DNA from 3 places in the Neomicrococcus aestuarii genome. Region 1 is predicted to be linked to each of the others. Evidence: riboswitches for the same ligand, from Rfam matches in the RefSeq annotation. Region 1 holds a riboswitch; each other region holds the start of a gene.
The links. Region 1 has a riboswitch for S-adenosylmethionine ahead of HD598_RS00985 (bifunctional o-acetylhomoserine/o-acetylserine sulfhydrylase). Riboswitches for the same ligand answer to the same signal wherever they lie in the genome.
Positions count from the first base shown of each region.

Region 2: linked by a shared signal. The riboswitch ahead of HD598_RS06140 (acyl-CoA dehydrogenase family protein) and the one ahead of HD598_RS00985 (bifunctional o-acetylhomoserine/o-acetylserine sulfhydrylase) in region 1 are both predicted to bind S-adenosylmethionine.
Region 3: linked by a shared signal. The riboswitch ahead of HD598_RS06170 (ABC transporter substrate-binding protein) and the one ahead of HD598_RS00985 (bifunctional o-acetylhomoserine/o-acetylserine sulfhydrylase) in region 1 are both predicted to bind S-adenosylmethionine.

Region 1 is NZ_JACHDR010000001.1:219,098-230,055, reverse strand. Features, by position in the region: gene HD598_RS01025 (DMT family transporter) at 1-131, opposite strand, end outside; gene HD598_RS01020 (RNA-binding S4 domain-containing protein) at 130-369, shown strand; gene HD598_RS01015 (alpha/beta hydrolase) at 402-1,073, opposite strand; gene HD598_RS01010 (SGNH/GDSL hydrolase family protein) at 1,199-2,056, shown strand; gene HD598_RS01005 (SHOCT domain-containing protein) at 2,097-2,411, shown strand; gene HD598_RS01000 (hypothetical protein) at 2,554-2,694, shown strand; gene HD598_RS00995 (hypothetical protein) at 2,723-3,304, opposite strand; gene metX (homoserine O-acetyltransferase MetX) at 3,384-4,538, opposite strand; gene HD598_RS00985 (bifunctional o-acetylhomoserine/o-acetylserine sulfhydrylase) at 4,541-5,905, opposite strand; SAM riboswitch class IV at 5,948-6,062, opposite strand; gene HD598_RS00980 (VOC family protein) at 6,226-6,867, shown strand; gene HD598_RS00975 (glycosyltransferase family 2 protein) at 6,962-7,684, shown strand; gene HD598_RS00970 (CPBP family intramembrane glutamic endopeptidase) at 7,756-8,583, opposite strand; gene tpx (thiol peroxidase) at 8,610-9,107, opposite strand; gene HD598_RS00960 (isochorismatase family protein) at 9,164-9,760, shown strand; gene HD598_RS00955 (amidohydrolase family protein) at 9,775-10,958, opposite strand, start outside.
Region 2 is NZ_JACHDR010000001.1:1,381,178-1,392,135, forward strand. Features, by position in the region: gene HD598_RS06085 (HAD-IC family P-type ATPase) at 1-181, shown strand, start outside; gene HD598_RS06090 (hypothetical protein) at 286-879, opposite strand; one part of gene HD598_RS06095 (IS3 family transposase) at 939-1,212, shown strand; one part of gene HD598_RS06095 (IS3 family transposase) at 1,212-2,227, shown strand; gene HD598_RS06100 (hypothetical protein) at 2,236-2,607, opposite strand; gene HD598_RS06105 (oxygenase MpaB family protein) at 2,805-3,758, opposite strand; gene HD598_RS06110 (putative quinol monooxygenase) at 3,762-4,082, opposite strand; gene HD598_RS06115 (MmcQ/YjbR family DNA-binding protein) at 4,092-4,487, opposite strand; gene HD598_RS06120 (DUF1206 domain-containing protein) at 4,527-5,444, shown strand; gene HD598_RS06125 (AEC family transporter) at 5,508-6,482, opposite strand; gene HD598_RS06130 (CoA-binding protein) at 6,625-7,041, opposite strand; gene HD598_RS06135 (NADPH-dependent F420 reductase) at 7,250-7,888, shown strand; gene HD598_RS06140 (acyl-CoA dehydrogenase family protein) at 8,053-9,312, opposite strand; SAM riboswitch class I at 9,414-9,504, opposite strand; gene HD598_RS06145 (LLM class flavin-dependent oxidoreductase) at 9,741-10,958, opposite strand, start outside.
Region 3 is NZ_JACHDR010000001.1:1,395,551-1,403,135, forward strand. Features, by position in the region: gene HD598_RS06160 (ABC transporter permease) at 1-659, opposite strand, end outside; gene HD598_RS06165 (ABC transporter permease) at 672-1,628, opposite strand; gene HD598_RS06170 (ABC transporter substrate-binding protein) at 1,635-3,266, opposite strand; SAM riboswitch class I at 3,384-3,474, opposite strand; gene HD598_RS06175 (response regulator) at 3,612-4,301, opposite strand; gene HD598_RS06180 (hypothetical protein) at 4,387-4,578, shown strand; gene HD598_RS13755 (sensor histidine kinase) at 4,746-6,005, shown strand; gene HD598_RS06190 (LLM class flavin-dependent oxidoreductase) at 6,223-7,585, opposite strand, start outside.

The sequences.
Region 1 (10,958 bases):
CCCTGCACGGGCATGAGCGCACCGGCGAACGCGGCGAACGCCAGCGGCAACGCGGGCGAAGGGCCTTGCGAGGTGGCTCGCGAGGCGCGTGGCGAAGTGGCGCCCGTGGTTTCTTCTAAACTCTTACTCATGAGCACTTCTCACCCAGATGACATCCTTATTCGCGACGAATCCATTCGACTTGGGCAGTTGCTCAAGCTTGCTAACCTCGCCGAGGACGGTCTGGAAGCCAAAGCGTTCATCGAGCACGGTGCCGTCAATGTCAATGGCGAGGTTGAAACGCGCCGCGGCCGCCAAGTTCGCCACGGTGATGTGGTGGAACTCGACGGCCACGCAATTCGCGTTGTGTCTGAAGCGCAAGCCAACTAACTCTCAGGCTTGCACGTCAGCGCTGGGGAAACTTACGCGGAGAGTACTTTCACGCGCAGGTACTCGTTGATGTGCGCGATCTCCTGAGCGGAGATGGAGTGCATCATGTTGGAGTAGTTGATCTTGGTCAGGTCCACGTGAGCGCGTGACCACTCGTTGGTGTATTCCACCTTGTCCTGGGTGATCACTGGATCTTGCTGATCGCGGCCCCAGAACATGGGCGGCTTGCGCTCGGCTACGGCAGCGTCATTGAAGAAGTCGTCGCCGTGGGCGTCAATGGCGAAGCCCGAGCAACCGATAACAGCTTCGTACTCGTCTGGGCGGTGGCGCAGGAGCGAGGTGGCCATTGCCATACCCATCGAGAAGCCGAAGAGCACAATCTTGGAGTGATTCGCCTTGACCTCATCGAGCCACTTCAGTGCGAGGTTCACGGAGTTCTTGACCTGATCAAACGAGTAGTCCGGGGTGTGCACCAGGCTGAACCACTTGTAACCCATGCCTTCGCGCATGGGGGCACGCAAGGATGCGATCGTGAATTCTTCGGGCAAGTGTGGTGCCAGGCCAATGAGATCAGCTTCGTTGGAGCCGTAGCCGTGGAACATCACCAGCAGTGGGGTGCCAGCGCGCTCTTCTTCGGGCTTGGACCACTGGACAATAAGATCTTCGCCGAGGTTTCCGGCAGCGTATTGCGTGTTTTCAGACATATTGAACATTCAACCATTCTTGCCGCGTGGGCAACAGTGCTAACGGGCTTTCGTGCCCATTCTCACGTATAGGTCGCAAACTCTGCCACTTCCCTACGCGGCGTAATAGGTGCAAGTATGAAGGCGTGAACGATGTATCTCTTCAGCACACCATTCCACCCGTACCTCTTACTACCGAAACTCACCCTTGGCGCCGCTACGTAGCCATCGGAGATTCCTTTACCGAGGGAATCGGCGATCCTGATGAGAATTCACCGGGTGGACATCGTGGCTGGGCGGACCGCGTGGCTGAAGAACTTGGTCAGAGCGTGGACGATTTCGCGTACGCCAACTTGGCCATTCGCGGCCGCTTGCTCCAGCAGATCATGGACGAGCAAGTAGCCCCCGCACTCGAACTCAAGCCGGACCTCATCACCATCTGCGCCGGCGGAAATGATTCATTGCGCCGCGGCGCGGATCCCGACGCGCTCGCCGAACGATTCGATGCCATGGTCCGCATCTTGGGAACCTCCGGCGCCACCATTGTGGTGTTCACCGGCCCCGATATTGGAAATACCCCCGTGCTGGGATCTGTGCGCGGTCGCGTGGCGATCTACAACGAGAATCTGCGCGCAGTAGCCCAGCGTCACGACGCCATCGTGGCCGACATGTGGGCTCTTCGCGACCTGCAGCAGCCAGAGATGTGGGCCGAGGATCGGCTGCACTTCTCCGCCGTGGGCCACCACACCATCGCCGCGATGGTCCTTGATTCTTTGGGCGTGGAGCATACGCTCAAGCCGTTTGAGGCTAAGCCCGCTGTTGCTAAGAGCTGGCGGACGGCTCGCACGGAGGATCTGGTCTGGGCGCGCACGCACTTGGTTCCGTGGGTGGTTCGCCGTATTCGTCACCAGTCCAGCGGTGACGGCATCACGGCGAAGCGCCCTGCCGCCAGCCCGGTTTTCGGTGGCGCTATGCCTCCGGGCCACGCTATTTCCGACAGCTAGTCGGCATCCCTTCAGCCCCCTACAACACAAAGGAATTCTCATGTTTGGAGCAGACAGCTTTGGACCCCCAGCCTGGTTTCCTCTGATTTTTGGGCTGGTGAGCTTACTGGTTGTTGCTGCCTTCATCTTTGTGATTGTGGTGATGGTCCGCAACGCCTCCGCCGCCCGGCGCCAGGGCTACGATCCCGTCACAATGCAGACTGACATTGCGGGGCAGTTCGGCAACAACCTGCGCAATAGTGCGCCAAAGTCCGCTCAGGAGCGGCTTGCGGAGTTGGATGCCTTGCGTGATTCTCAAGCGATTTCGGCTGCGGAGTACGACGACGCTCGCTCGCGTATTCTGCGCGATCTCTAGTTCCACACGGGGTTGCGTCGGTTCCCTAGTTTCGGCACGATTTCTTTTATCCCTCGGATATAGATTTAGCCCTCCACTACGTCTATAGTGGATTTAGAGGAGCCCCGATTGGGTCTTCGAACACCCTGCTTGAGGAACCACCATGTTTAGCATTGAGCCCATTATTTGGGTCCTAGGGATCATCACCGTTATTGCCGTTGTCATCGTCGCCACCGCAACCATCCTGATTGTTTCGCTTGTCCGGAATTACCAATCAACCGCATCTAACCCGTATAAGTTTTAGGCGTCTAAACCAGATTTTCGCGCGGAGATTAGTCCTCCTGCGCAGATTCTGCCGTGACCACCCAGCGGCCTTCATAATCGGCCTCGGAGACAACGCCTCCGGATTCCACCGTCATCAGCATCAAGGTTTGTGATTCCGGCGCGCTCATCTCCGCGCTTGCTTCGGGAACCGTCAAGACGCCTTCATTCTCGACCGGCTCACTCGACGTGACAGTGAATTCTTGTTGCTCATCCCCGTCGAAGTACGTGATGGAATCGCCCTGAACTAAGCGAAAAATAGCGCTGAAGTCCTTTGTGGATAGGACTCCGTCATCGCCTGGCTCGCTCACGTGCGCAGCGACAAACAGGCGCTTCTGATCGTCACCAAGATCCACCAAGGCAGCGGTGCCTTCGGGCACGTCAAGACGGTCTCCGGTTGCAACACCTTGCTCGACCAGCTGAACGGCAGTAAGAACTGCTCCTGCATGAGTCACCACCAGCGACTGGTCCACGGATACATCCGGTGTGGACGCGCTCGGCTGAGGCGTGCTTGGCGCTTGGGAGACCGAGCTTCCGCCTGCCGAACCCGGGCCGACGGAGACAGAGCCTTGATCACTAGCGCAACCGGACATCAGCACCGCGGTAACTGTTGCTGTTATAAATCCAGAGGCACGTAATAACCCGCCGCGTCCCTCGTTTGAAGAATCTTCGTCAGTTGCCCTGCGGCGCCTTGCTGGCGCTGAAAACCTGTTCATTGAGCACCGGCCCGAGTTGATGGATATCCGTTAAGAACCCATCATGCCCGATTGGGGAGTCAATAATAAATACTCCATCGCCGTGTGAAACGTGGTTAACGATTTCATCCGATTGAGCCGGCCAGTAGAGCCGATCCGAGTTCACAGCAGCCACCATAAAGTGAACGTTATCGGCGCTAGTCAGGGCCGCTTCGACCCCGCCGCGCGAGCGTCCAACGTCATGACTCATGAGCGCTTCCGTCAATACCACATACGAGTTTGCGTCGAAGCGATCCACTAACTTGTTGGCCTGGTGGTCCAGGTAGCTTTCCACGGCGTAACGACCCCGCGTGTGCGCGAGGGTTTCGCCGTCGAACGGGTTTTCCTCATGCTGGTTCTGACGGCTAAAGCGCGCCTCAAGCTCCATCTCCGAACGGTACGTCACGTGCGCAATCCGCCGGGCAATGCCGAGACCCGCGGAAGGCGAGCTGGCGGCGTCGTAATAATCCCCGGAACGGTACTGCGGATCCAAACGAATCGCGGCCGTCTGAGCCTGAGCGAAAGCGATCTGCTCGGCGGTGGACTTCGCGCATGCCGCAACGACGACGCAGTGGTTTACTTTTTCCGGCGCCGTGACAGCCCATTCAAGAGCTCGCGCGCCACCCATCGAACCACCCAGAACAGCGTGGAACCTGGTGATTCCCAGCTTCTCGGCCAAACGCAGCTCGAGATTCACTGAGTCGCGAATGGTGGTGAAGGGGAAGCGACTCCCCCACGGTCGACCGTCCGGAGCGATCGAGGCCGGACCGGTGGATCCGTAGCAAGAACCGATCATGTTGGGAGCCACCACAAAGTAATGGTCGGTATCAACAATCCCGCCAGGGCCTACGAGCTGATCCCACCATCCGGGTTCAGCCGACTCGCCGCGTGCAACGTGGGTGTCACCCGTGAGCGCGTGAAGCAACAGCACCGCATTGGACGCGTCCGCATTCAGCGTTCCCCACGTCTCGAACGCAAGCTTGACGTTCGGCAGGTAACCACCGGTTTCGAAGGTGTAATCCCCCACCTCGACGAATTGGAGGTGACCGTCGGGGGTGGGCTGCTCTTGCGAGTCGATCTCTCTAATCGTCAAGGTCACGCGCTCTCCCCTGCAACCACTGGGCCTGTCTGAATCCCCTGATCGCGACCCTTCAGGACGCGCTCGAAGCCGAGCTTGAGGTCATTGATGATGTCAGTGATGTTCTCGATTCCCACTGACAAGCGAACCAATCCCGGGTGCACGCCAGCCTGTAGCTGCTCTTCCTCGGTGAGCTGGGAGTGCGTGGTGGAAGCGGGGTGAACCACGAGCGATCGAACGTCGCCGAGGTTCGCCACGTGGGAGTGCAGTTCCAGCGAATCAACGAAGAGCTGGCCTGCGTCCTTGCCACCCTTGATGTTGAACGCCACGATGGCGCCCGAGCCCTTCGGCGCATACTTCTTTCCAAGCTCGTGCCACGGGCTCGAGGGTAGACCTACGTACTGGACGCTTTCTACCTGTTCGTGGCTTTCAAGGAATTCTGCGACCTGCTGCGCGTTCGAAACGTGGCGTTCCATGCGCAGGCTCAGCGTTTCCAAGCCCTGCTCAATGATGAAGGCGTTGAAAGGGCTCAGCGAGGAGCCGAGGTCACGCAGCAACTGGACGCGTGCCTTCAGGATGTAAGCGAGATTGGCGCCAAGGGCACCGTTGACGCCCAAGTCTCTCGCGAAAACCAAGCCGTTGTAGGACTCGTCAGGGGTGTTGAATCCCGGATACTTCTCTGGATCCTTGCCGAAATCGAAGTTGCCGGAGTCCACAATGACGCCACCAATAACGGTTCCGTGCCCACCCAAGTACTTGGTTGCACTGTGCACCACAATGTCCGCGCCGTGCTCGATAGGACGGATGAGGAATGGTGTGGCCAGCGTGTTGTCAACGATCAGCGGGACGCCAGCTTCGTGAGCAACGTCAGCGACCTTCTGGATGTCCAGAACATCCTGGCGAGGGTTGGAGACGGTCTCGGCGAAGAAGGCCTTGGTGTTGGGCTTGACGGCTTGCTTCCACGATTCGATGTCATCCGGGTTCTCAACGAAGGTGACCTCGATGCCAAGCTTCTTGAGCGAATGCTTGAAGAGGTTCTGCGTTCCACCGTAGAGAGACGGGCTCGCAACGAGGTGATCGCCAACTTCAGCCAAGTTCAGGATGGAGAAGGTTGTGGCTGCTTGACCGGACGCCAGCAAGAGCGCGCCGACTCCACCTTCAAGGGCTGCGATGCGCTGCTCCACCACGTCCTGCGTGGGATTGCCAATGCGCGTGTAGATAGGTCCAAGATCCTGCAGTGCAAACCGGGCGGCCGCCGTTGAGGCGCTCGGAAACTGAAAGGACGTGGAAAGGTAAATAGGGAGCGCGCGAGCACCCGTGCTGGGATCGGGCGTCTGACCTGCGTGAATCTGAAGCGTTTCGAAGTTCCATTGCTGGGACATGTCCATCTCCTCAAAAATCTGAGGGTGCTCCCATGAATGGTTGCACCGCGTTTGTCCTGCACACTTCGTGCAGGGCCTGGTCTTCACCCGGGGCACCCCACCGCGGTTGGAGGGTTGCCGGCCAGCAAGCCGGGGCTATCTGCTGGCACTCATGACCTAGTTCATTTTCACTGGTGGATCGAGGCTTTTCAAGCCAGAGCCAATATTGCTTCATACTGCTCAACGAATTTTGGGCCTCCAATCTTTCGTCACTTCACATCACGATGTAACTTAGGCCACCCTAATTCGTGCCTCAATTCTGTAAGTGCCAAGATGGAGCAATGAGACTTGATCACGTTTCCTATGCATGTGGCCCTGACGGACTTGAGAAGACCGCCAACCGGATTTCCGAGGCGCTAGGACTCGAGTTCGTCAAAGGCGGTGTTCACCCGCGATTCGGCACGCGCAATGTGATCTTCCCGTTGAAGAACAGCCAGTACCTCGAAGTCGTTGAGGTCTTGGACCACCCGTCTTCTTTGAAGGCGCCTTTCGGTCAGGCCGTTCGCGCTCGCTCCGAAATGGGCGGCGGATGGATGAGCTGGGTCATCGCCGTCGATGATTTGGCACCTTTCGAGGAACGCCTCGGCCGCGGCTCCGTCCCCGGCAACCGTCGCTTCCCTGACGGCCGTGAACTCTTGTGGCAGCAGATCGGCATCAATGACGTGATCGCTGATCCGCAGGTTCCTTACCTTCTCCGTTGGGACGAAAGCACCAAGGAGCTGCACCCGTCTGGGGCGCTCGAAGCCGTGGGCAGCATCGACCGCATCACCATTGCAGGCTCCGCTTCGCGCGTACGCGAATGGCTTGATTTGCCGGCCGACGATGTGGTGGAAGAAGTCACCGTGGAGTTTGTGGCGCCTTCCGGCGCTCCGGGCATTCTGTCCGTGGAGTTTGAGACGCCTAAGGGTACGGTCACGCTTTAGTGGGCCACGGTCCCAAGTACTTCACGATGTCATTTGTGGGACGGTTTTCTGTCACAAAAGCTCTTCCTGAAGTATCCATAAATAGAATCCAAATGTGAATAATAGCGTGGGCTTAGAAGTCTTTTCTGTCATTATCCCGACTTTGCAACGCTCTGGAGATCTGCGCGCGATAGTGAATCAGTGCGCTAAGCATCCACTAGTTCTTGAGATTCTAGTTATTAACAACTCATCGACGCCATTGTTCTGGGAGTCGCCCAAAGTACGCGTCTTACAACAGGACGAGAACATTTTCGTGAACCCCGCCTGGAACTTGGGCGCAAGAGAAGCGCAAGGAAAGTACCTTGCTATTGTCAACGACGATGTTCGCTTTGATGACGAAATTTTCGACTACTGCGCCAAGATCTTAGACAGAGGCCTATATGGGATGATCGGAATCGACGGTTCCATCATCAATCAGAAGTCGACGGCTAAGATAACGCACCGTTTGGCGACGTATGAGCATGTGGCGATTGGTTTTGGCACATTCATGGCAATGCGACGAAATGCATACGTTCCCGTTCCTGACCCCATGAAGATTTGGGGCGGCGACGATTGGCTATTCCTCTCCCAAAGTCGTCCCAACGCAGTTCTTCGAAATACCAAATTCGAGACAGATATGAGCATTACAAGCGGTTCACCCGAATTCCAACGGATGCGGATGGAAGAACTTCGAATTACCAATCATCATCTAGGATCAATCGTCGGCAAGAAATGGTGGCACCGCCCGACGCGGATCGTAGGATCTCTTCGCAGATTTAGGGCTAGCTTGGGCAAATAGCCAGTTAGGGTGGGCCGTCTTTGTCCCACGGAGCCATCACCGAACAATCACATACCCCGCGAGACCCAGGTCTACGTCCCAAACCCGATCGCCGGGCCAAGCAGTGCGAAGCCGACGAACCCGACGGCATCGAGCAAGAAGTGCGCATAGACGAGCGGCATCACGCGGCGGTACTTCAGGTAGAACGCGCCAAACACCAGCCCCATCGCGAAGTTGCCAACGAACGGCCCTATCCCTTGGTATAGGTGGTAGGAACCGCGAACCAGCGCGCTCACCAGAATGACGGCTACGGGCCCCCACGCCAAACGGCGCAGCCGGTCAAAGAACCAGCCAACAATCACCACTTCTTCAAGTACCGCATGACGACCAGCGGAGAGCAAGAGAACCGGAACGGTCCACCAATACTCGTCCAAAGCAGAAGGGACAATCGCGGTGGTAACACCCAATGCCCGTCCGGCGGCATAGACGCCAAGAGTTCCCAACCCCATCGTCAGAAATAACAAGAAGCCCCACAACAAGTCAAGCTTCCAGTGTGCAAAATCGAACCCCAGCAAGCGGAACGGCGACACTCTCAGGGACATAAACAGCAAGAACAGCACCAGCACCACAGGCACCAGGGTGAAGAAGATATCTAAGATCTGGTAGGTCAGATCAAAGATCTCGCGGCTGTTCAAAGAATTATTCAGCGACGTGGTCTGAGAGCCCAACGGCGCCCGTGTGGCTTTATCAAGAAGATTCACGACGGCATACACGCCGGATTTGCCCAGCGAGAGCGCCAGGACAATCAGAATTTCCCAGATCAGTACTCGCCTTAGCAGTGCCCGCGAAGAACCCTCCGAGGAGGGCCCTGCAAGAGACGACAAACCCCACACATCCTCGGAAGAAACACGTGGATGCATGGGGTCAGTCAAACGCAACGCAGGACTTAGCTCAGAGCTGCGAGGGCGGCGTCGTAATCAGGTTCTGAGGAAATCTGGGGAACCAGCTCAGAGTGAATGACCTTGCCGTCTTCATCAAGGACCACGACGGAGCGGGACAAGAGTCCCTCCATTGCGGTGTCCACGAGCGTCACACCGAAGTCTTCACCGAACGACGAGCGGAACGAGGACGTAGGCACAACGTTCTCAATACCTTCAGCACCACAGAAGCGGCCCAAAGCGAAGGGAAGGTCTTCGGAGACGGTGACCACGGTGGTGTTCTCGAGGCCAGCGGCGATCTCGTTGAACTTACGCACCGAGGCGGCGCAGACGCCGGTGTCGATGGACGGGAAGATGTTGAGAACCACGCGCTTGCCGCGGAGGTCTTCGGAGGAGATGGTGCCGAGGTCGGCGCCGGTTAGTTCAAAGGTGGGTGAGTTCTCGCCAACGGTAGGGAGGTCGCCAACGGTGTTTGCGGGTGTTCCGCGGAATTTAACTGTAGCCATACCTCTTTACTACCACGACTCCTGACGTGCGCGCTGAGAAGTGGCAGGATGATGAAATGACGGCAACTAAGGCACTTGTGATTGTGGATGTCCAGAATGACTTCGTCGAAGGCGGCGCGTTGGGCGTAACCGGTGGAAATGCGGCAGCGGGTGGGATCGCCGATTTCCTAGCGAACCGTGCTGACGAGTACGCGGTGATCGCTACCAGTCAGGACTGGCATATTGAGCCCGGGGAGCATTTCACGCGCTGGCCGGTGCATTGCGTTGCGGGTACTCCCGGCGCCGAATTGGTAGAACCATTGAAGAAGGCGCTGCGGCTTATGGAGGTGCCTTTGCGCCATTTTCACAAGGGTCAGTACGACGACGGCTACTCGGCTATGTGGGCCGTTCCCGCTGGTACGGAGCCCGGTAATCCGCTGACGCTAGCGGTGGTGCTCGCCGATTTTGGGGTGACCGAGATTGACGTTGTGGGCATCGCTACGGATCATTGCGTGCGCGCCACTGCGTTCGATCTTGCCGCGAGCGCGGAGCCTAAGTTCAACGCTGTGACAGTTCTTGAGGATCTCGTAGCAGGCGTGTCCGCCGAAGATTCTGCCAAGCTACTCGCGCGCGGGTTCGGTGCTGCGGGCGTGAACGTTAAGCGTTCGGCCTAATTTCAGGGACTCGCCTATGCACGCGGTCCGTGGACCATCTGCCCGCGCTTCCACGTTTGGTAGGTCAATGGCATGCCTGGCCGGTAGGCCAAGTGCACCGCTGAGGGCGCGTTGAGGACATGCAGGTCGGCGAACTTTCCTACTTCAATGGAGCCGGTCTCGCGCTCGACTCCGAGTGCGATTGCGCCCGAATGCGTTGCCGCACGAAGAGCTTCGGCCACGGTGAGACGCATCTGCAAAACAGCCGTGGTCACGCAGTAATTCACCGATGACGTGAAGCTCGTACCGGGATTGCAGTTACTTGCAATGGCCACCACTACCCCGGCGTCCAAAAGTTCCCGTGCTGGAGCCAGCGGTTCTCGAGTGGAGAGGTCGCAGGCCGGAAGAACGGTTGCGACAGTTCCCCGCACGGACGCGGCTGGAGAAGTCGGGTTTGAAGCGTCCGAAACAGAGTAGCCGCTCCATGAATCTGCGAGCGCGGCAAAGTCATGAGCGCTCAAGTGGTTGACGTGATCCACGCTCGCGGCGCCGAGCTCCACGGCAAGGCGGACACCGGGGCCTTCGCCCAGCTGATTTCCGTGGACGCGAAGACCTAGTCCCGCTGCCTTGCCTGCTTCGAGCACCGCTAATGATTGCTCGCGATTGAACGCACCGGTTTCGCAGAAGACATCGATCCATTCCACGTACGGCCTAACGGCATCAAGCATCGGGCCGGTTACGAGGCGCGTGTACTCGTCGGCGTCCCATCCTGCGGGGACCACGTGCGCTCCTAGGTAGGTGACGGTGTCCGCGATGGTAGAGGCGAGGCGCGCGTGGCGGGCTTCTTCATCCACGGTCAGGCCGTAGCCGGTCTTGGTTTCCAGCGTGGTGGTTCCGCCAGCAGCGGCTTCCGCACAACGGCCCAACAACAAACGCGTGAGATCGTAATCGCCCACCGCGCGGGTGGCTTCGGTGGTGCCGCGAATGCCACCGGCGGCGTACTTCTCCCCCGCCATGCGCGCTTCGAATTCTGCCGAGCGGTCCCCGGCGAACACCATGTGCGAGTGCGAATCCACCCAGCCAGGTAGTACGGTTCTGCCTCCGGCGTCAACGATATCGTCGGCAGCCGGTGCGTCAGCGGCCGCGCCTACCCACGCAATTCGTTCTCCCTCAACAACGAGGGCCGCATCGCGTATAACGGTGTCTTCGGAGTCGATGG
Region 2 (10,958 bases), 1.2 Mb from region 1:
GTTGCTGGTAGCCATGTACGCGTTGCTTGTTGCCGTTCTGGTCATCCCGATCTCTCAGATGTACCACCTGTTCACGTTGCCAACGCCGGATCAGCTCCTTTCCGCGCTCATGATTGGCGTGGCTGGATGCGTGGTGCTTGAGATCCTCTACCGGGTGTTGCCGAAACCGCTTTTGGACTAGTTTTCTGGGGCCCCGGGGCTCGCCCCACGTCCTCTAACTATCGAGTTGCCAAGTTAACGCGGTCTGAGGCGCTCGCACGGCGTTAACTTGGCAAGTCGACGGGTCTAGGCCGGGCGCCTCCGGAGCTCGGCGCCGAGCCTTTGACGTTGCTCGTTGATCAGGCGCTCGAGCCGTGCGCAGGTGTCTCGAAATCCGCCCGCAAGATCTCTTGAGTTGCAATGAAGGTTCCGCCACCCCTCAGCTGAGAAAGCGTTGTCTCGCCAATTGTCGCGTTGTTGCTGCTCGCGCTCTCGGTGCGATCCTCCGTCATAGTGCACTGCAATCAAGAGCTCTTTGTACCCGAGGTCCGCCGAAGGTCTCCTCCAACCGCGGACGGGCAAATCTATTTGAAGATCCGGCTCGGGGAGGCCGGCGCGCATGATCGCCAGACGCAGTTTCGTTTCGGGCGGCGAATCTGAGCCAACCCGGGCAAGCTCAGTTGCACCTCTGAGTTTCTTGGCGCCTCGCCCATGAAAGTCAGCTGCCATCTTCTTCCATTCCGCGAGGTGGACGAACGGTTCCCACCGGTTCTCGAGTTCAGGCCGCGGTTCTCGCACAAGCTGATCGATGAGAACCACGAGTTCATCCAAGGACGCCAACGAGGCAAGCTCAATGACCGTCCGGGCAGGGCTGCTGAGCCACAGAGCATTGGAACGCACGACACTGTGAACCGTCCCAGGTTTGATGCCGTATCTTTTCGAGTTGAGAGGATGGCTTCATGCCGAAGAAGATTGATGCCCAGGTCCGCGAACGAGCGGTCAGGCTGGTGCTTGAGCACCGAGCGGAATACCCATCGAACGCGAAGGCGATCGCAGCCGTTGCCCGTCAAGAAGGTGTAGGGGCTGAGTCGCTGCGCCGGTGGGTCATCCAAGCCGAGATCGATGTCGGTGCCCGGGAAGGTCAGACCAGCGAAGAGCACGCTGAGATCAAGCGGCTCAAAGCCGAGAACCGTCAGCTCCGTGAGGACGTAGCGATCCTGCGCGCGGCAACGACTTTCTTCGCGGGGGAACTCGACCCCCGCAACCGCTGATGATGGGCTTCATCGACCAAATGCGTTCGGAGGGCTTCGCCGTCGAGTCGATCGTACGCGTCCTGCGTGAGCAGGGCGTGAAGATCGCGGCACGCACCTACCGTGCGTGGAAACGCCCCCGGATCTCGGCTCGTACGGTGACCGACGCGATGGTCGTGGACGCGGTCCGTGACGCCGCCTGGAAGACCGTCGTCGACCAGACAGGCACGCAACGGCGTCGGATGACTCCGGAGGGGTTGTACGGGCGGAAGAAGATGACCGCGCTAATCCGCCGTACCGCCTTGCCAGACGTCTCCCGCGGTGCAGTCGACCGCGCCATGCGGGCGTTGGGACTCTCGGGCGTCACGAGATCGAAAGCGATCCGTACGACGATCCGTGCGAAGGACGGGATCCGTGCCGGGGACCTGTTGAACCGGGACTTCACTGCCCCGCGGCCTGATCACACGTGGGTCACTGATTTCACCTACGTCCGCACCTGGACGGGCTGGGTATATGTTGCGTTCATCCTCGATGTGTTTTCGCAACGCATCGTGGCCTGGCATGTCCAGACCACCAAGCATGTCGACCTGGTCATGATCCCGTTGCGCATGGCGTTGTGGGAACGTGACCGGCAAGGCCACCGAGTCGGCCCTGGGCAGCTGCGGCATCACTCAGATGCGGGATCTCAATATACGTCTGTGATGCTCACCGAGCATCTCGCGTTGGAGGGTATCGCCGCATCGATTGGGTCGGTGGGTGATGCGTATGACAATGCGCTGATGGAGACGGTTAACGGGCTCTACAAGGCCGAGTGTGTGCGCACGACGATCTTCCACGACGGCCCTTACAAGACGATCGCGGACGTCGAGTTCGCGACCGCTGGATGGGTCGACTGGTATAACAACCGAAGGCTTCACGGTAGCCTTGGAATGGTCAGCCCCGACGAGTTCGAGGCGACCTATTACGCGGCCCTCACCCCAGAGCCGCTCCCCGCATAACAGCGGCATTAAACCTGGGACAGTTCACTGTCGCGGTGGCCTGACTGGTAGGACGTGATCCCATCGCGACGTATCCGAGGTTCGCCGAGCAGCGTGGTGAGGTGCACCGCGACATCGGCCGGGTGTTTTGGCGTGTAAAGACCGTGCATTCGAGCCGCACTGAAGTGACTCACCCAGGCTTTGGGGTACAACTTTTGCAGAGTCCACAGGAGAGAATACTCGGTAATCTCCAGGCTTGAGTGGGCATAAAGTCCCCGAACAGCAGTCTGGATGATGTCTTTCGCATCCACACGCGTGCCGTGAAAGCCACTCTTCTCCAGTTGCTCACGGGTGAAGACGGCACGTTGAAGCTCGCGCGGGAGTTCGCGACGCCTTGTCATAGCTCCATAATTGACGAAATTTCAGGCAGGAAGCCGTTTTCCACAGGGTCTTCGGCGGCGACCCTGATTCCAGTTGCCAAGTTAACGCCGTTGAGGAGCCAAACACCGCGTTAACTTGGCAACTCGCGGAAGAGGGGGCGCGGGGAGGGACGCGGACGGGCGCGGGGGAAGCGCGGAGCGGCCAGAAGTGGGCGCGCTCAGAGCACGCCGAGGCGGCGAAGACGACGACGTGCCGCGAGTTCCGAAGGCCCCACCTTCTGGAGCGCGACTTGGACCACGGCGAGAGCAAAGCGCGCCAGTCCATTGGACACCGGCCGCAAGAACGCGGGCCATTGGCGCAACTCGAGGAGCTCAGCTTGCCGAGGCGTGAGTGAATTGACGACCGCAAGAAATAACAAGCGATACCCGGGCAAAAGCATGGGGTCCAAAGGTGGCTGCTGCAAAAAGTGGACTACCTCCCGGACGCGTGGGCCGCCGGAGAGCTGGGCATCGTCGTCGTATTGGAGTAAAGCCGCGGTAAGCTCCGCGCGAGACCGCGGCGGCGAGGCAACCCCCATCATCGTCCCGGCCACGGACCACTCGCGAACGTACGCGTCCGCGCCGGATTCGCCGGGGAGAGCGTCGGGCGGGAGCGGGATGGGGCCGCGGAAGTCCTGGTACGCGGTGAGGAAGGCTTCGGCGAACGCGCAGTGGACCCAGTGGGCTAGGGTGGCGTCGTTCGCAGAATATTCGAGGGATTCGCCGGTTGCCGAAGCATACGTTCCGGTGACGGGTTCATGACGACGACGCACGTAGGCGCACGCCTGTTGCGCCGCCGCCGTGTCCCCGTACGTCACCGTGAAAATCCAGCGGATAGTGCCGGCAAGCCGGGCCAGCGGATCCGCGCGGTAGTCGGAATGTTCGGCGACGCCCGCGAGCGCGCCCGGGTGCAAAGCCTGCAGCAGCAACGCTTTGATGCCCGCGGCGATCGGCGTCATGCCGCCGTGAACGTGCCAGGTGGCGGAAGTCGGGGCGAAATAGCCCGCGTCATCCCCGCGATCGAGGGCGTCTTCCCACGCGGGAACGCCCTCGGTTTGGCCCGCGAACGTGTGGCGCAAGCGCACCCGCAAAGGGTGAATCGCCCGCGCCGCCACGTCCCCGAGAAAACTCATGAGCTAGTCAACCCGAAGTTCGCCCATGCGATCCCAGTCATCCCCGTCCACGGTGCGGGAAATGATGTGCGGGGTCTCCACGAGGGCCGGCTTCAAGTCGATCATGGCCTGCTTGAAGTGGTCGCTGTTGACGTGATCGCCCGCGGCGTCATTCTCAAAGGCCTCCACCAGTACAAACGTGTCCGGCTCCTCCACGGAACGGGACCATTCGAACCACTTGTTGCCGGGCTCGGCGCGGGTGGCGGAGGTGAAATCCGCTGCGAGTTCCATGAAGTTCTCGGTGTATTCGGGGCGGGTCTTGAATTTCACAACAATAAAGATCATGGTTCCAGCCTAGTTCGCAGCGAGCCCTCGCCACCGCAAACGCTCTTGCTGCGCGCGCGTCATTTTGCTGACCACCAGATCATAGGAATCCTCCACGAGCTCGCGCACAAACTCATCCTCGAGCGCCCCGAATTCAACGGTGATCCAATGCCTTTTGCTCATGTGGTAACCCGGGGTGATGGCTGGATACTCGGCGCGCAGTGCTTCGGAAACGGGTGGATCGCACTTCAGGTTCAGGCGAGTATTGCCGTTGATGAGCATCGCGAACATTTTGCCGGGCACTTCCGCGGACCCCGCACCGGCGCCCGCACGAACTTTGAACACCGCGTACTCTTCGCCAAATGGAAAATCCGCGTACGCGCCGGGAAAACTGAGGCAGAATTGTTCTAGTTTTTGCGCATCCATTTCTTGAGTTTAGAACCGAATCGAGTCGCCGTGAGCAATATGGACCGGGCCCAGCACCACACCAAGAAGGCCATTGACGCCGCCGAGCGCGCGTCCCAACATCCTTGGTTTGAGCGGTTGGCGCGGCTGGGGTTTGTGGCCAGCGGAATCCTTCATTTGCTCATTGGTGTTCTCGCGTGGAGCGTGGCTTTTGGGGGTAGCGGTAACGCGGATCAGTCGGGGGCTGTTGCTCTGTTGAAGGAGCAGTCTTTTGGTCCGGTGCTGTTGTGGACGTGTTTGATTGGTTGCGCGTTTTTGGCGTTGTGGCATCTTTCGGAGTCCTTCTTCGGCCCCACGGGGCGCGATGGCATCCGCGATTTGTCGGCGGACGAGCTAAAGAGCGCGGCTCAGGATTCGGTGAAGGATCCGCTTGCGGCGAAGGATGACCGGACGGTGTCTACGGTGGGCCGGGTGCTCAAGAACGTGGGTACGGGCTTGGTGTACGCGGCGATGGCGGTGGTGTTTGCGCAGTTCATTTTCGGTGCCGGGAGTGACAGCGAAGAGACTGCGGCGGGTGCCACGACCACCATTAATTCGCTTCCTGGCGGGCCGTTGCTGCTGATTGTTGGCGGCGCCGTGATCATCATTGTGGGCGGCTATTACGTGTTCAAGGGCGTGACGCGTCGCTTTGAGAAGGACCTGTCACTCCCCCGCAGCGGCGCGCTTCGCGGTGCGGCGCGGGTGCTGGGCGTGCTCGGTTATGTGGCCAAGGGCCTGACTCTTGCGGCCGTGGGGTTGTTGGTGATTGTTGCGGCGGTTCAGAATGATCCGCAGGAATCCACTGGTTTCGACGGCGCGCTCAAGGCCATCAAGGATCAGTCCTTCGGCGTTCCCGCGCTGGCGTTCATCGGCGCCGGGCTGATGGCGTACGGAATTTACTTGTTCTTCCGCGCGCGCCTTGCGGACATGGATGGCTAGTTTTTTCCAGTACGACGACGCAGCCTTGCGGACACCCTCGTCTTCCGTGGTTGGGAATCGGCGCTAGGACAGCGTGAGAGTTGCCAGTAGCGGTAGCGTGAGCGCCGCGAAGAGGTTTGTTCCCAGGATGGTGGCCGCTACGAGGTTGGCGTCGCCCTTAGTGGACGTAGCCAGAACGTAGGCCGTGCCAGCGGTGGGCATGCCGGCCATGATGAGGATCGTGAAGATCCACTCTTGACCGTTCCCCATTGCGAAGAGTGGCTGGCCGACGGCGAGGATTGCCACAAACGTAATGGCTGGCAAGAGTGCGAGCTTCGCGACGGTCGCAAAGGCAACTGGGCCGAGCTTGAGCTCTCCCCCGCGGATCGCTTGGAACGATGGCCGAAGCCCCAGACCCACAGCGAAGAGCGCTGCGGGTGAAGCTGCGGCGGACATGAGTTCAGCGAACTCGATGATGGGCCCGTCTTTGGGCCAGCCAATGAAGTTCACTGCGAAGCCTAAAAGCACCGCCCACATGATGGGGTTCTTCAAGAGCGAGCCCTTGAGCGCACGTCCGAATTGGCGTGATCGGCTTCCCGAACCTTCGGGTGTCAGGATGCCGTGGATCAGCGGGTAGCCCACCATGAAGATGATGTTGTGGATGAGTTGGACAATAACGGCTGGCAAGTAGCCCACCGGACCAAGGATTCCCATGACCAACGGAATGCCAAGATAGGACACATTGCCGAAGGCCGCTCCCATGGATGAGCTGAGGTCCACCGTGTCGTTGCGCTTGTTCGTAATCCAAAAGAATAGCCACACGAGAGCCCAGTAGACCAGCGTTCCCAGAGTCACAGCGAGAGTGACGGCGGCCGGGATTCCCTGAGAGAGGTCAGCTTGAGCCGTGAGGATGAACAGCAACGCCGGCAGCGCCACGAAGAACACGAAGGCGCTAATGCCAGGTTCTGCGTTCTTGAATCGCGACCACGAACTGCAAAAGAAACCAACGAGGATTCCCAAAAAGAGCGGGAGGATCCTCAAGAGGATTTCAAGGAACATGAGTGAGGTCTTCGTTCGTCGAGTGGCGTGTAGGTACTAGTTGCACGTAGGTGCGAGGGGCGAAACCCTCAAGTACACATTATTCGTCCGACGCTTCAGACCCTCCGCGTCTTACGACGCGAAGTTGCGAGATCTCCGAGCCCTATAGTCCGAGTTTCGGCGCCTCGATGGCGGGGCAGGTATTCATGACCACGTCTAGTCCTGCGGCGCGGGCTCGCTCGGCAGCCGCCTCGTCAATCACGCCCACTTGCAGCCATACCGCGTCCGCGCCGATCTCGATCGCCTGATCCACCACGGCTCCCACTTTCTGGGAGTTCACGAAGCAGTCCACCACGTTGATGTGTCCCGGAATGTCGGCGAGTTTCTTGTAACCCTGGCGACCGTGAACGTCGTCGCCTTTCAAGGAAACCGGCACTACATCCATGCCAAGATGATCGATCAAGAACTTCGAGACACCCAGCGCCGCGCGTCGTGGATTATTAGACAGGCCCACCACGGCCCACCGACCTTGGATCGTCAGTAGCCGCTTAATGACCTCTGGATCATTCATGTCCCTCACCCTACCGCTGGAGGCGAGCTGCGTCGTCGTACTAACGGTACTTCCCAGCCCATCGACGCAACGCAAGCAACGGTTTTACCATAGGGTGTAGATCACAAAAATTCGCGGTAATAGTTGAATATTCAAGCTAGTTACACTCTCCGTGACCAACATTTTCAAAACTTTCTTCGCGTGGATCGCCTCGCTCTTTTCGAAACGGAGTTCAAACATGGCTGACGTAACCATCATCGGTGCAGGCAACATGGCTCGCGGAATTAGTTCGCGCGTCGTCGCAGCTGACCGTTCCCTCGAGATCCTCAACCGTGAGGCTGGCAAGGCTCAGGAGCTCGCAACCGAGCTCGGCGGCGCTGTCAACGGTGCTGCTCTTGAGCAGAAGGTCTCTGGCAAGATCGTGATCCTCGCTCTTCCATTCGACGCCTCGAAGGAAGTTGTCGCTTCCCTCGGTTCCGCTCTTGACGGCAAGATCGTCATCGACATCTCCAACCCAGTCAATTTCGAAACCTTCGATTCCCTCACCGTTCCTGCTGGCACCTCCGCTGCTGAAGAGCTTGCAAAGCTTGCTCCAAACGCTACGTTCGTCAAGGCTTTCAACACCACGTTCGCTGGCAACCTTGCTTCCGGCAAGATCAACGGCCAGCCACTCGACGTCTTCGTTGCTTCCGATTCCGCTGAGGCCCGCGCCGCTGTGGTTTCCCTGATCTCCGACGCCGACATGCGCGCCATCGAGGTCGGCGGCTTGCACCACGCTCGCGAGCTCGAAGGCTTCCAGCTCCTGCACATGGCTCTCCAGGTCAATCCTGCTTACGAGAACTTCCAGTGGGGCTCTTCGATCCAGATCGTTGGCTAGTTAGAATTTTTCACAGCCGTAGGGCGCGAACCTTCCGTTCCGGGTTCGCGCCCTACTTATTTCTAATTACGACGGCGCAGCCTGCGTCCCTGACCATGTTCAGCTCCGCGAATGCCCACCATCCACCGCGCCGTCGCAAATCTATGGAGTTGTGCTTGCTGTGATTACTCCGGCTTGGCGGCCTGGTTCGTTTCCGACTTCGCGTCACCGATGGCGTTGAGGCCCACGGGAATCGTGCCGTTGATGTAGTAGTCGCCGAGGCTGCGAGCGCGGAAAGCGATGGGGTTGTGCGTCGCGACCGTCTGCGCGTTCCGCCAGAAGCGGTCCAAGCCCTTGCTGGTGCTCGTTGCCGAAGCGCCAACCGTCAAGAACAGCGACTGTGCGGCGTCAAGCACCAGATCCGGAACGATCACTTGGCCAGCTTCGATCGCAAGCTCGCTGCGGTGAGCGCCGCTGATGTCCCCGGTTTCAAGAGCTTCGTTGAGCGCGGTATCGAGTTCGCGCCCCGTAGCCACCACGGTGGCTTCTGCCGCGTACGCCTTCGCCGCGATCTTGCCAATTTCGGCCTGAATGAGCGGATCTTCACGGAACGGCAGGCCGCTTCCCGTGTTGAAAGTGCGCTTGCGAGTAGCAACGAGGGCTGCTGCCGCATCCCGTGCTCCGCGGGCAATACCCGCAAGAACCGCCAAGAGGACATACTGGAAGAAGGCTGCTTCGGTAATGGCCTCGAGCGTGCCCACGGTGCGCTCAAAGATCAGGTTGTCAGGAACAACAACATCCGTGAAGACGGTAGTGCCGGTACCAGTGAGCTTTTGACCGAAGCCGTCCCAGTCATCGAACACGGAGACGCCGAGGGCATTGATGGGGATGAGGGCAAAGCTTCTGCCCTCGCGACCTTCAACCGCTACAGAGACGCGAGTGTAATCAGAGAAGACCGTCCCCGTGGAGTAAAACTTTTCGCCATTCAACCGCCACGTTCCATCCGCCGCTTTAGTGATCACCGTATTCAGGGTTCCAATGACATTGCCGCCCTTTTCGGTGGAAGCATTTCCGACTGTTTCACCGTGCAAAACTCGGCCGTACCATTCGGAACGACGAGCTGGATCAAACGCGCGGATCGATTCAACGAACCCCAAGTGTGAACGGTAGAGGTGCGCCACGTTCGAATCCGCTGCGGCCAAGTCAATGAGCAACCGGCCGAGGGTTTCGAGCGAGATTCCAGCGCCACCAAACTCCGCCGGCACACGAAGCGAACCAAAACCGGCGTCATCAAGCCACTTGACCTGCTCAAACGGCAGGATGCGCTCTTGGTCGCGGGCTAGTGCGCCTTCTTCGATCCGCGCAAAGATCGGCGCAAACCTGCGCTGCAGCTGCTGGTATTCGGTGCCGATGACCAAATTTGCGGAAAAGTGTTGCTCACTCATGGCTTTCCTTTCATCGTTCCGATGAGCGAATGCAGCCAATTTTGATGAGCAAGCCGAACCCCACAACAGCTCGGCTGGTCAATCAGAGAAAGCATGAAAGCACTCCATCGGTCCTGGCAGTAGCACCGTCCTCGAGTGAGGTGGTTGCTGCGACGTCACGGAGCCAAGTCTCTCGGTCGCTCTTGATGGTTTATGTTGCAGATCTAGCTAATCGCAGAATATTTGAAAAAGCAAACGCATTCGGCCATTGAGGTAAATATTTTGACACGCAACAGGAAATAAGTCGAAGAATATTGGTCAAGAACGCCATCTTCCGAATTCGGAAACGCTAACTCATTGGGTAGGAAGGAGTGAAAGCTGTGAACCTACTTTCGGAGGTGTCTCGATTTCGGTCCACAGCTCCTCCTCCCCGTCGTCCGGCAGGATTTTTAGCTCTCTTGCGAGCTAAACACGCTCTTCTCGACAACTGTTGCTTCTGCCGATAAGTCGTCAAAAATGCCACGGTACTGAGCAGCAGGGTGACTATCCGGCAACTTATCCCCTCGATTGAAAATCTTGTTCCGTAGTGACCCTGGCGCATATTCTCGCTGGGCGATCCCGCGGTTCTGAAGTTCCGGAAGCAGACCCTCAATGAAATTGTCGTATGAGCCTGGGAGTATATGGTTCATGACGTTCAGTCCGTCTATGCCAGCGTCTTGCCATTCAATCAAAGCATCTGCAATTTGCTCAGGCGTGCCCACAATTTGCTGTTGTTTAGCCCTGTAATAGGCGAGGTCCCTTAAAGTCGGGTTCCGTCCGGGCGTTGATGCCAAGACAGCTTCCAAAACGCCCTGCGCGCCCTCCGTCTGGACCTCCCCAATCGGAGTGTCAAGATCGAGCCCACCGAAGTCCACTCCTAGGCCGCCACCAATGTGAGCAATGATTGCGTGTAGGTCAAGGAACTCGTCGTACTCGGCTTCAAGCTGCTTTGCCTCAGCTTCAGTCGATCCAACAACAAACGAGAGCCCAGCGAAGACTTTAATGTCCTGACGCTCGCGCCCTGCCTTGTTGAGCTGTTCAACGATCTGAGCATTCTTCTTCCGCACATATTCAGGATGTGGCGCAAAGAGGAACGTGGCTTCTGCATGTGTTGCGGCGAACTGGACGCCTCGCGGCGATGAACCCGCTTGGAACAGGAAAGGAGTGCGCTGGGTGCTTGGTAGTGCCAAGTGAGGACCATCAATCGAGTAGTAGTCACCTCGATGATTAATCTTGTGCACCTTAGAAGGATCTGCGTAGATTCCCTTTTCTTTGTCCGCCAACAGAGCGTCGTCGTCCCAAGACCCTTCCCAAAGCTTGTACGCGGCAGCAACATACTCCTCGGCCCAGCCGTACCGATCATCATGTGCGGGCAAAGTTGAAGCCCCAAAATTTCGGTGTGCGTTAGCGAGCACGCTAGTCACGATGTTCCAACCCACGCGGCCGTTTGAAATGTGATCGAGCGTGGACATCTGACGCGCAAACTGGAACGGATGAGCCTGAATGACCGAGCTAGTGGCTGCAATACCAATGTTCTCGGTATGCGTTGCAATGGCCGCAAGCAGAATCAGGGGATCGTGCGTTGGAATCTGTAGTCCTTTACGAACATGTGATGCCCAGCCACCCTC
Region 3 (7,585 bases), 1.2 Mb from region 1:
ACGGGACCGATAACGTGCGGCAAGATGTGGGTTCGCATGACGGTGAAGTACGACCCTCCGCTCATGAGTGCTGCATTGATGTAGTCGTTCGAGCGGACGCGTAGGACTTCAGTTCGGACGAGTCTTGCGAAGATCGCAATCGATGCGATTCCCACGCCGATTCCGAGAGATAGTGGGCCGGGTTCCGTGGCGGTAACGATAATCAACGAAATGAGAAATCCTGGAACGGACAAAATTACGTCGACAACACGCATAGCAACCGTGTCGGCAAATCTGCCAAGGGTTGAAGCCGCTAATCCAAGAGAAACGCCCGCGACACAACCGATAACCGCGGCGATACCTGCCGTAAGGAAGGTTTGCGATGTCCCATAGACCACGCGGGTGAACACGTCTCGGCCGAGATGATCTGTACCGAATAGATGCTGGATGCTTGGGGCCTGAAACTTGTCTAGTGGTACACCATCAATGGGATCTTGCGTCGTGAATAATCCCGGGGCTAGTGCCCAGAGGGCCAAAACCGCAAGCGGCAGGAGAACCCACCACTGCGAGATCAAGCCACGGATTGGATTACGTTTCTGTCCATTTGCGGGAACAGCCGGGACCGGGTCAAGCTCTGGCCGCGGTTCCTCAACTATCACTGTTTCAGCTAAAACGCTCACTTATAGCTCCTCTTAGGCAGCGAGCGCACGGGCCGACTGTGAGCCTGCCGTAACGATTCGCGGATCGAGTTTTGGATGGATGAGATCCACAAGGAGGTTTACTCCTGTAAAGGCCACAGCCATGAGAATCACTAAACCTTGAACTAGAGGTATGTCTTGAACCGTCACAGCGTTCAGGATCAGCTGCCCCAATCCAGCACGCGCAAAGACTGTCTCCGTGATGACTGATCCCGCCAGTAGCGTTCCAATAGTTATTGCCGCGATCGATAACGCGGAAGGAGCTGCGTTCTTTAGCAAGTGGCGAAAGTAGATCCATGATTCGCTGGCACCTTTTGCGCGCAGGACGTCCACGAATGGTTGCTGCTGAATGCTTTGAACACTCTTGAAGAGGACTTGAGCAATCGGAGCGCTGAGATGCACGGCCAGAACAAAAATCGGAACGGCCAGTGACAAGAATGACCCGTCAGGAAACAGCGACATAACGTCCAGCTGGACGGCCAGGATCTGGAGCAAAACTAGCCCTAACCAAAAGACTGGAATAGCGACCATCAAAGGCGGCAAGTTCAAGAACACCTTTTTGATCCATTCGCTTTTCGAGAGCGTCCCCACTGTGACGATCACTAGGGCAAGAACCACAGCAAAGACAAAGGCGCTCGAGGCAAGCCACAGAGTAGAGCCCGCTACCTCCGCAATACGCTCTGCAACGGGCGTTCCAGAAGACAAGGAGTAACCGAAGTTTCCTGTTAGCAAACCGCCCAGCTGAGAAAAGTACTGCTCAAGAAGTGGCCTGTCATAGCCATAATGAGCCTTCATTTGTGCAATCGTTGCGGGATCTGCCGATGCATCTGTGGACAAGAAGATTGTCACCGGATCATTTGGCAACGCCTGCACAGCTAGGAAAACTGCGGTATAGGCGAGCCAAATAACCAAGATGGACTGAGCAATTCTTCTCAGAATGAATCCAGACACGTGTTTCTAGCCTTCAGACTTCCAGGCACCCTGGAAAATAGGAGCCGTTCCCGATGTGAATTCAATGTGAGCGTTCTCGTTCGCTCCGTAAACCTGAACCTCGTCCCACAAAGGAAGCGACAAGACCTTCTCCGTAACGAGCGCCCGCTGTTCGTCTCCTACAAGCTTCAAATGTTCGGCTTCAGTAGTGGCCGCTTGTTCCTTGAGGAACAGCGCGTTCAGTGCTTCATCCGCATTGAGGGTTTGAGTATTTGTTGCTGGGCCAAAGACCGGACCGACCCCGCCGTAGGCAAACTGCCGCGTTCCAAAGAATTCAATTTTTGGATCCACCAAGGCGTTAGTCAAGAACGTGTTGTCGCCGGCCCTGTTCACCAGCTTCACGCCAATCGCACGCCATTGCTGTTCAATAAGCTCGAAAGCCGGCTTGATCACAACGGAGTTGTTGGACGAGGAGACTGTCACTTCTAAGTCTTTCCCGTCCTTCTCCCGAATACCGTCGGCACCAACCTTCCAGCCGGCTTCATCGAGCAACTTCTTAGACTTCTCCGGGTCATACGCAAGTTCAGCAGACAAGTCCACGAATCCTGGCGCCTTGTGGTTCACCACTGAGGCGGCGATTTCATATGAGTCAGAAAGAACGGTGTCCTTAATGGCTTGTCGATCAATTCCAACCTGGAGTGCTTGGCGCACCTTAACATCGGCAAGCTTTCCCGATCCGATGCGTACAGCGGCCATATTGGCAGTCAAGTCAATTCCGGATGCAGGGTAAACCGTTCCGCCCCCAGCCGTGAGGGTCTGCTCATCGACGGGTTGGAGACCACGAACGAGATCCACTTGACCGGACTGCGCAGCGCCCGCGCGGTGAGCAACTTCTGGCAGATACTTGATCACCAGTTCATCAATGTAAGCCGCACCTTGGTTTTCAGCGGTTTCGGGAGCCCACTTATAGTCCGCCCGTTTTGAGAAAACGACTTCCTCGTCAGCCTTTTCAGATTTGAAAACAAACGGCCCGGAGCCAACGATTTTAGAAATTGAGGACTGACCAGCATTGTCGAGTTTCAATGTCTCTGGCGCAACAAGCCCTGCCGTTACCGAGGTCGTTGCCCGTAGGAAATTAGCGTCCGGGCGCTTGAGCGTTACTCGAACCTGATTCTCGCCAACAACCTCTGAAGATTTGTATGCCGAGAAGTCCACGTTCGGCTGGATCTGAGCAGATTCGATGCCCAAACCAAGCGCATCGAAGTTTGCCTTGACTGCGGCAGCATCGAGTGCGGTACCGTTCGAGAATGTCACACCGTCACGAATCGTGAACGTGTACTCCGTTTTCGCTTTGTTGCTCTCGAACTTGGAGGCGATCCAGCCGACAATTTCGCCGGTCTCTGGGTCGTAGTAGGTCAAGCGGTCCAGAACGCTATTTAGCACGTTGGCCTTCTCATAGAAGCGAGCAGCCTGAGTTTGCCAGTTATTGATCGGCGTAACTTCGGCGTAGGTGAATGTTCCACCGCTTACCGGAGACCCGTCCTCGCTAGCACGATTAGTGGCGCTGCTCGGGCTTCCGCTGCTACTGCAAGCCGTCAGTGATAGCCCCAATACGGCGATAGTGGCAGACGTTTTGAATGCCAAGGTCTTGAATCGCATTGCTGATCCTCTCGGTTTTATCCGAGGATTACGCACCGATTTCGTTCGCAGTTACCCACGACAGGACCATAACTTTGAAAGTCTTTCCAAAGGTTGGACCGAGGCGAAATGAGGCAGTCTCCATCGGTCCTGGCGGTAGCACCGGCCTCCAAAGAGGTGGTTGCTGCGACGTCACGGAGCCAGGTCTCTCGGTCGCTCTTGATGGTGTGTTGTTGTGGCTCTAGCTAATCGCAGATTCTTCGATAACGCAACTCAAGAATTATGTTGCTCGAAATAATTCGCAACTAAGGCGAGGTTTCATCGCGTAACTGAAGCTACGTCGTCGTACCTATTCAGGCTTTAGTACTAGTTGCGGTCCAAATTCGGAGTGACGAGACCCCACTGCATAGCAACAATCAATGCCTGCACGCGATCGCGAACGTTGAGCTTGGCCATCGCCCGGCTCAAGTACAACTTCACGGACGCTTCCGAATAGCCCAAGCGGGCTGCGATCTCAGCGTTGTTGTAACCGTTGGCAAGATACTGAAGAACCTCGAGTTCTCGGTCGCCGAGTTCGGGACGCTGCGCACCGAGCCCGTTTGTCGCCGGCTGCGACATCACTTTGGCCACCAGCTTGCGGCTCACGGCCGGGGAAAGCACCGATTCCCCCGCATAAACGGAACGAATGGCAGACAGCATGGACTCCGGTGTGGTGTCCTTGACCAAATACCCGGCGGCGCCAGCGCGCAAAGCAGGAATCAAATATTCTTCGGAAGAGAACGCTGTAACCGCCAAAATTTTCACGTCCGGGAATTTCTCAACGATCTTCGCCGTCGCCTCAATTCCATCCATCTCCGGCATTTGAAGATCCATGAGGACAACATCCGGATTCAAAAGCTCCACGTGATGCACCGCCTGAGCCCCATTGCGGACCTCACCCACACACTCAAAACCGTCGGCAATGTCAATGATGGTGCGGAAAGCTTGCCGCATGAGCGACTCGTCGTCGGCGATGAGAACTCGGATGGGGGCGTCTTCTGCGGGAGCATCAAGCATGGCGTCATTGTAGACACGCCGTTCGCCGCAAACTTTAGACGAATGGCTAATTGCGTCGATATTAAGACTTGGGACAATTAGAGGTATGAAATCCATTTCCCGCTTCGCCGCAGCCGCCATCATCACCGTAGCCGCCTTCGCACTTCCAGCTTCCGCAACCGCACTCGAAGTCCCTACCACCAGCATCAGCTCCAAGAGCATCATCATGCCGACCGGCTACTCCTGGGACATCTCTCAGTGGTTCTGCCGCACTTACGGCGCAATGTGCCCACGCTAAATCTTCACTGATCCGTCCAGCTCGTTCTTACGAACGGCTGACTTCATAGCGCAGCGAGTCACTTTCGCCTCACACACTCCACGGTGGCTTGCTTCTCCTCTGATTCACATCGGCGCTAGTCAGCCGTGATTTCAAGACGGGTTGACTACTTCCGTAAAGTCTTATCCGTGGACTCTTCCTCCTTCTTCCAAACCGCCTATCACGCACTGAGTAACGCGGTTCGTGAGTTTTTTCGCGCGCGGAAAGTAGATAAGTTCACGCTCAGCATCGTGTCGATCATCGTGGTGGCTTACACCGCCACTGACATCGTCACGCTCTTTGTTGAGCAAGACCCTGACATACGTTCACGGACTTCCAATAGCGCCAATGCCGCTTTGGTGTTCCTTGCCGCCACGGGCTTCATGTGGATTCGATCCACCGTTGCCGGCGTTATCGCCATGAGCGGTTTGGCGCTGTCTCTGACCATTCATGAGTACAGCTACGCCATCATTGTGACGCCGCTGATCTTCGCAGTCTTGGTGGCAACAGCTAACCGCATCTTCATTGGCGCCTTCGTGGCAGCCTGCGCGGCGTGGTCTATCGGAATCTGGTCTACCTGGCCAGACGACCGCCCCATTCTGTACTTCAGCATCCCCCTCTTGGCCGTGGGTGCACTGATCGGCACCTTGATTCGACGCGGGTGGAACACTCAGGCGCGGCACGATGCCGAACTCGAGGAGATGCGGATTCGGCAGATCGAAGCGAGCTCGGCGGAACGACTTTCCATCGCTCGAGATCTCCACGACATCGTGGCTCATGACATCACCATCATCGCCATGCAGGCTCAAGCGGCATCCTTCTCGAAGAATCCGGAGCTGGCGAAACAATCCCTCGAAGTTATTGGCCAATCCGCCCGTAATACTCTTCAAGACTTGCGCTTGCTGTTGAACGTCTTGAAGTCTTCGGAGGAAGCGCACTTCTCAGACAAGTCGCTCACTCATGAAGAGGAGTCTGCAGCGACCGGCGCTTCGACGCTCACGCTGCGCCGAAGCATCGATCAGGCCTCGCGGCAGTTGGAATCCATCGGGTTCCGCGTCATTGAGAAGACCAGCGGCGACCTCGACGCCCTCCCCCGTCGCATTCAGGTGGCCATGCACCGCATCCTCAAGGAAGCGACTACCAATATCCTCAAACATGCGGCACCGGAGAGCTCTTGCACGCTATGCGTTGAGGTTGTTGACGGGAATGTGCTGCTCAAGATTGAGAACCAGAAAGCACGCGCGACCAACGGCAACGGATCCTTTAGCACTAAGAGCCCCTCCGCCGGATTGGGCTTGGGAAGTATCAGCGACCGCACGTCCAGCTTGGGCGGAAAGCTCGACGTCATTCAGACGAATTCCACGTGGCGGCTCGAAGTCACGGTGCCGATTCGCGGCATCGAGCTCTAAGAAATACCACCTGATACAAAACTATAGACAAACGGCTAACGACTTCGCCGAAACGGCCTCGTAGTGTTAATAGTGCCCCTGGTGACGGGCAAGAAATGGGAACTGGATGGCCGGAGTGTGTGCCGGCCATCCGCCATTTAACGACCACCTAGGAAATGAAAATCCCGGCCTCACACCAGGTGTGAAAGCCGGGATTCAATGGTTCAACGCGAACCGCTTACGCCTCTACAGAATCCTTCAAACGGAACTGCTCAGCGCGGTGGTTCGACTGCAAGCGGTCGCCCTTACCGAAGAGCTTGTTGCGCAGCGATCCCGGCTGGTACTCGGCCTGGTACGCGCCGAGCTTCTGAAGCTCAGGAACCACGAATTCAACAACGTCCTCGAACGTGCCTGGCGTGATGGCGTAGGCGAGGTTGAAGCCGTCAACGTCGGTGTCGTCAACCCACTCCACGAGCTTCTGCGCCACTTCGGCGCCGGAGCCCACGGTGATGGGGCCGAAGCCGCCCACGCCCACCCATTCGGCAAGCTGGCGGACGGTCCAGGGGTTGCCGTCGTCGCCGGAAGCCTTCTGGAAGGTCTCCACGGAGGACTGGATGGCGTTGGACTTCACGTTCGCACCGATGCTGTCGTCGAGGTTGTACTGGGAGAGGTCAACGCCCATCCAGCCGGAGATCAGAGCCAGGGCGCCCTGCGGATCCACGTACTGCTTGAAGTCTTCAAACTTCGCCTGCGCGGAGGCAGTGTCCGGACCCGTGATGATGGTCTGCATGGCGTAGATGCGGATGTCGTAGCGGTCGCGACCAGCGGCCTCGGCAGCGTCACGGATCTTCTTGACGGTGCTCGTCAGGAGTTCCTTGGTTGGCGAATTCACGAAGACCGCCTCAGCGTTTTCGGCGGCGAACTTCATACCGCGCGAAGAAGCGCCTGCCTGGAAGATGACCGGCGTGCGCTGGATGGACGGCTCCGTGATGGCGATGCCGGGAACCTTGAAGTACTTGCCCTCGTGGTTGATCGGGTGCACCTTGGACGGATCCGTGTAGACGCCGGTCTCGCGGTTGCGCTGGACGGCATCTTCTTCCCACGAACCCTCGAGCAGCTTGTAGACCACTTCGAGGTATTCGTCGGCGTGGTTGTAGCGCTCGTCGTGCTCCATTTGATCTTCTTGACCCATGTTTCGCGCGGCGGACGGCAAGTAACCGGTCACCACATTCCAGCCCACCCGGCCGTTGGTCAGGTGATCCAGCGTGGCCAAGCGGCGAGCAAATGGGTACGGGTGCTCGTAGGCGGTGCCGGCGGTGACGCCGAAGCCGAGGTTCTCAGTGACAGCCGCCATTGCGGAAACCAAGAGGAACGGATCGTTCACGGGAACCTGCGCGCCGGAGGACAGCGGAGCCTCGTTGGTGCCATTGAAGACGTCGTAAGTGCCGAGGACGTCAGCGATGAACAGGCCGTCAAACTTGCCCTTTTCAAGGAGCTTGGCGAGCTCGGTCCAGTAGGTGATGTCCTTGTAGCGCCAGGCCTGATCTTCTGGGTGGCGCCACAGTCCTGGGGACTGGTGGACTACGCAGTTCATGTCGAAC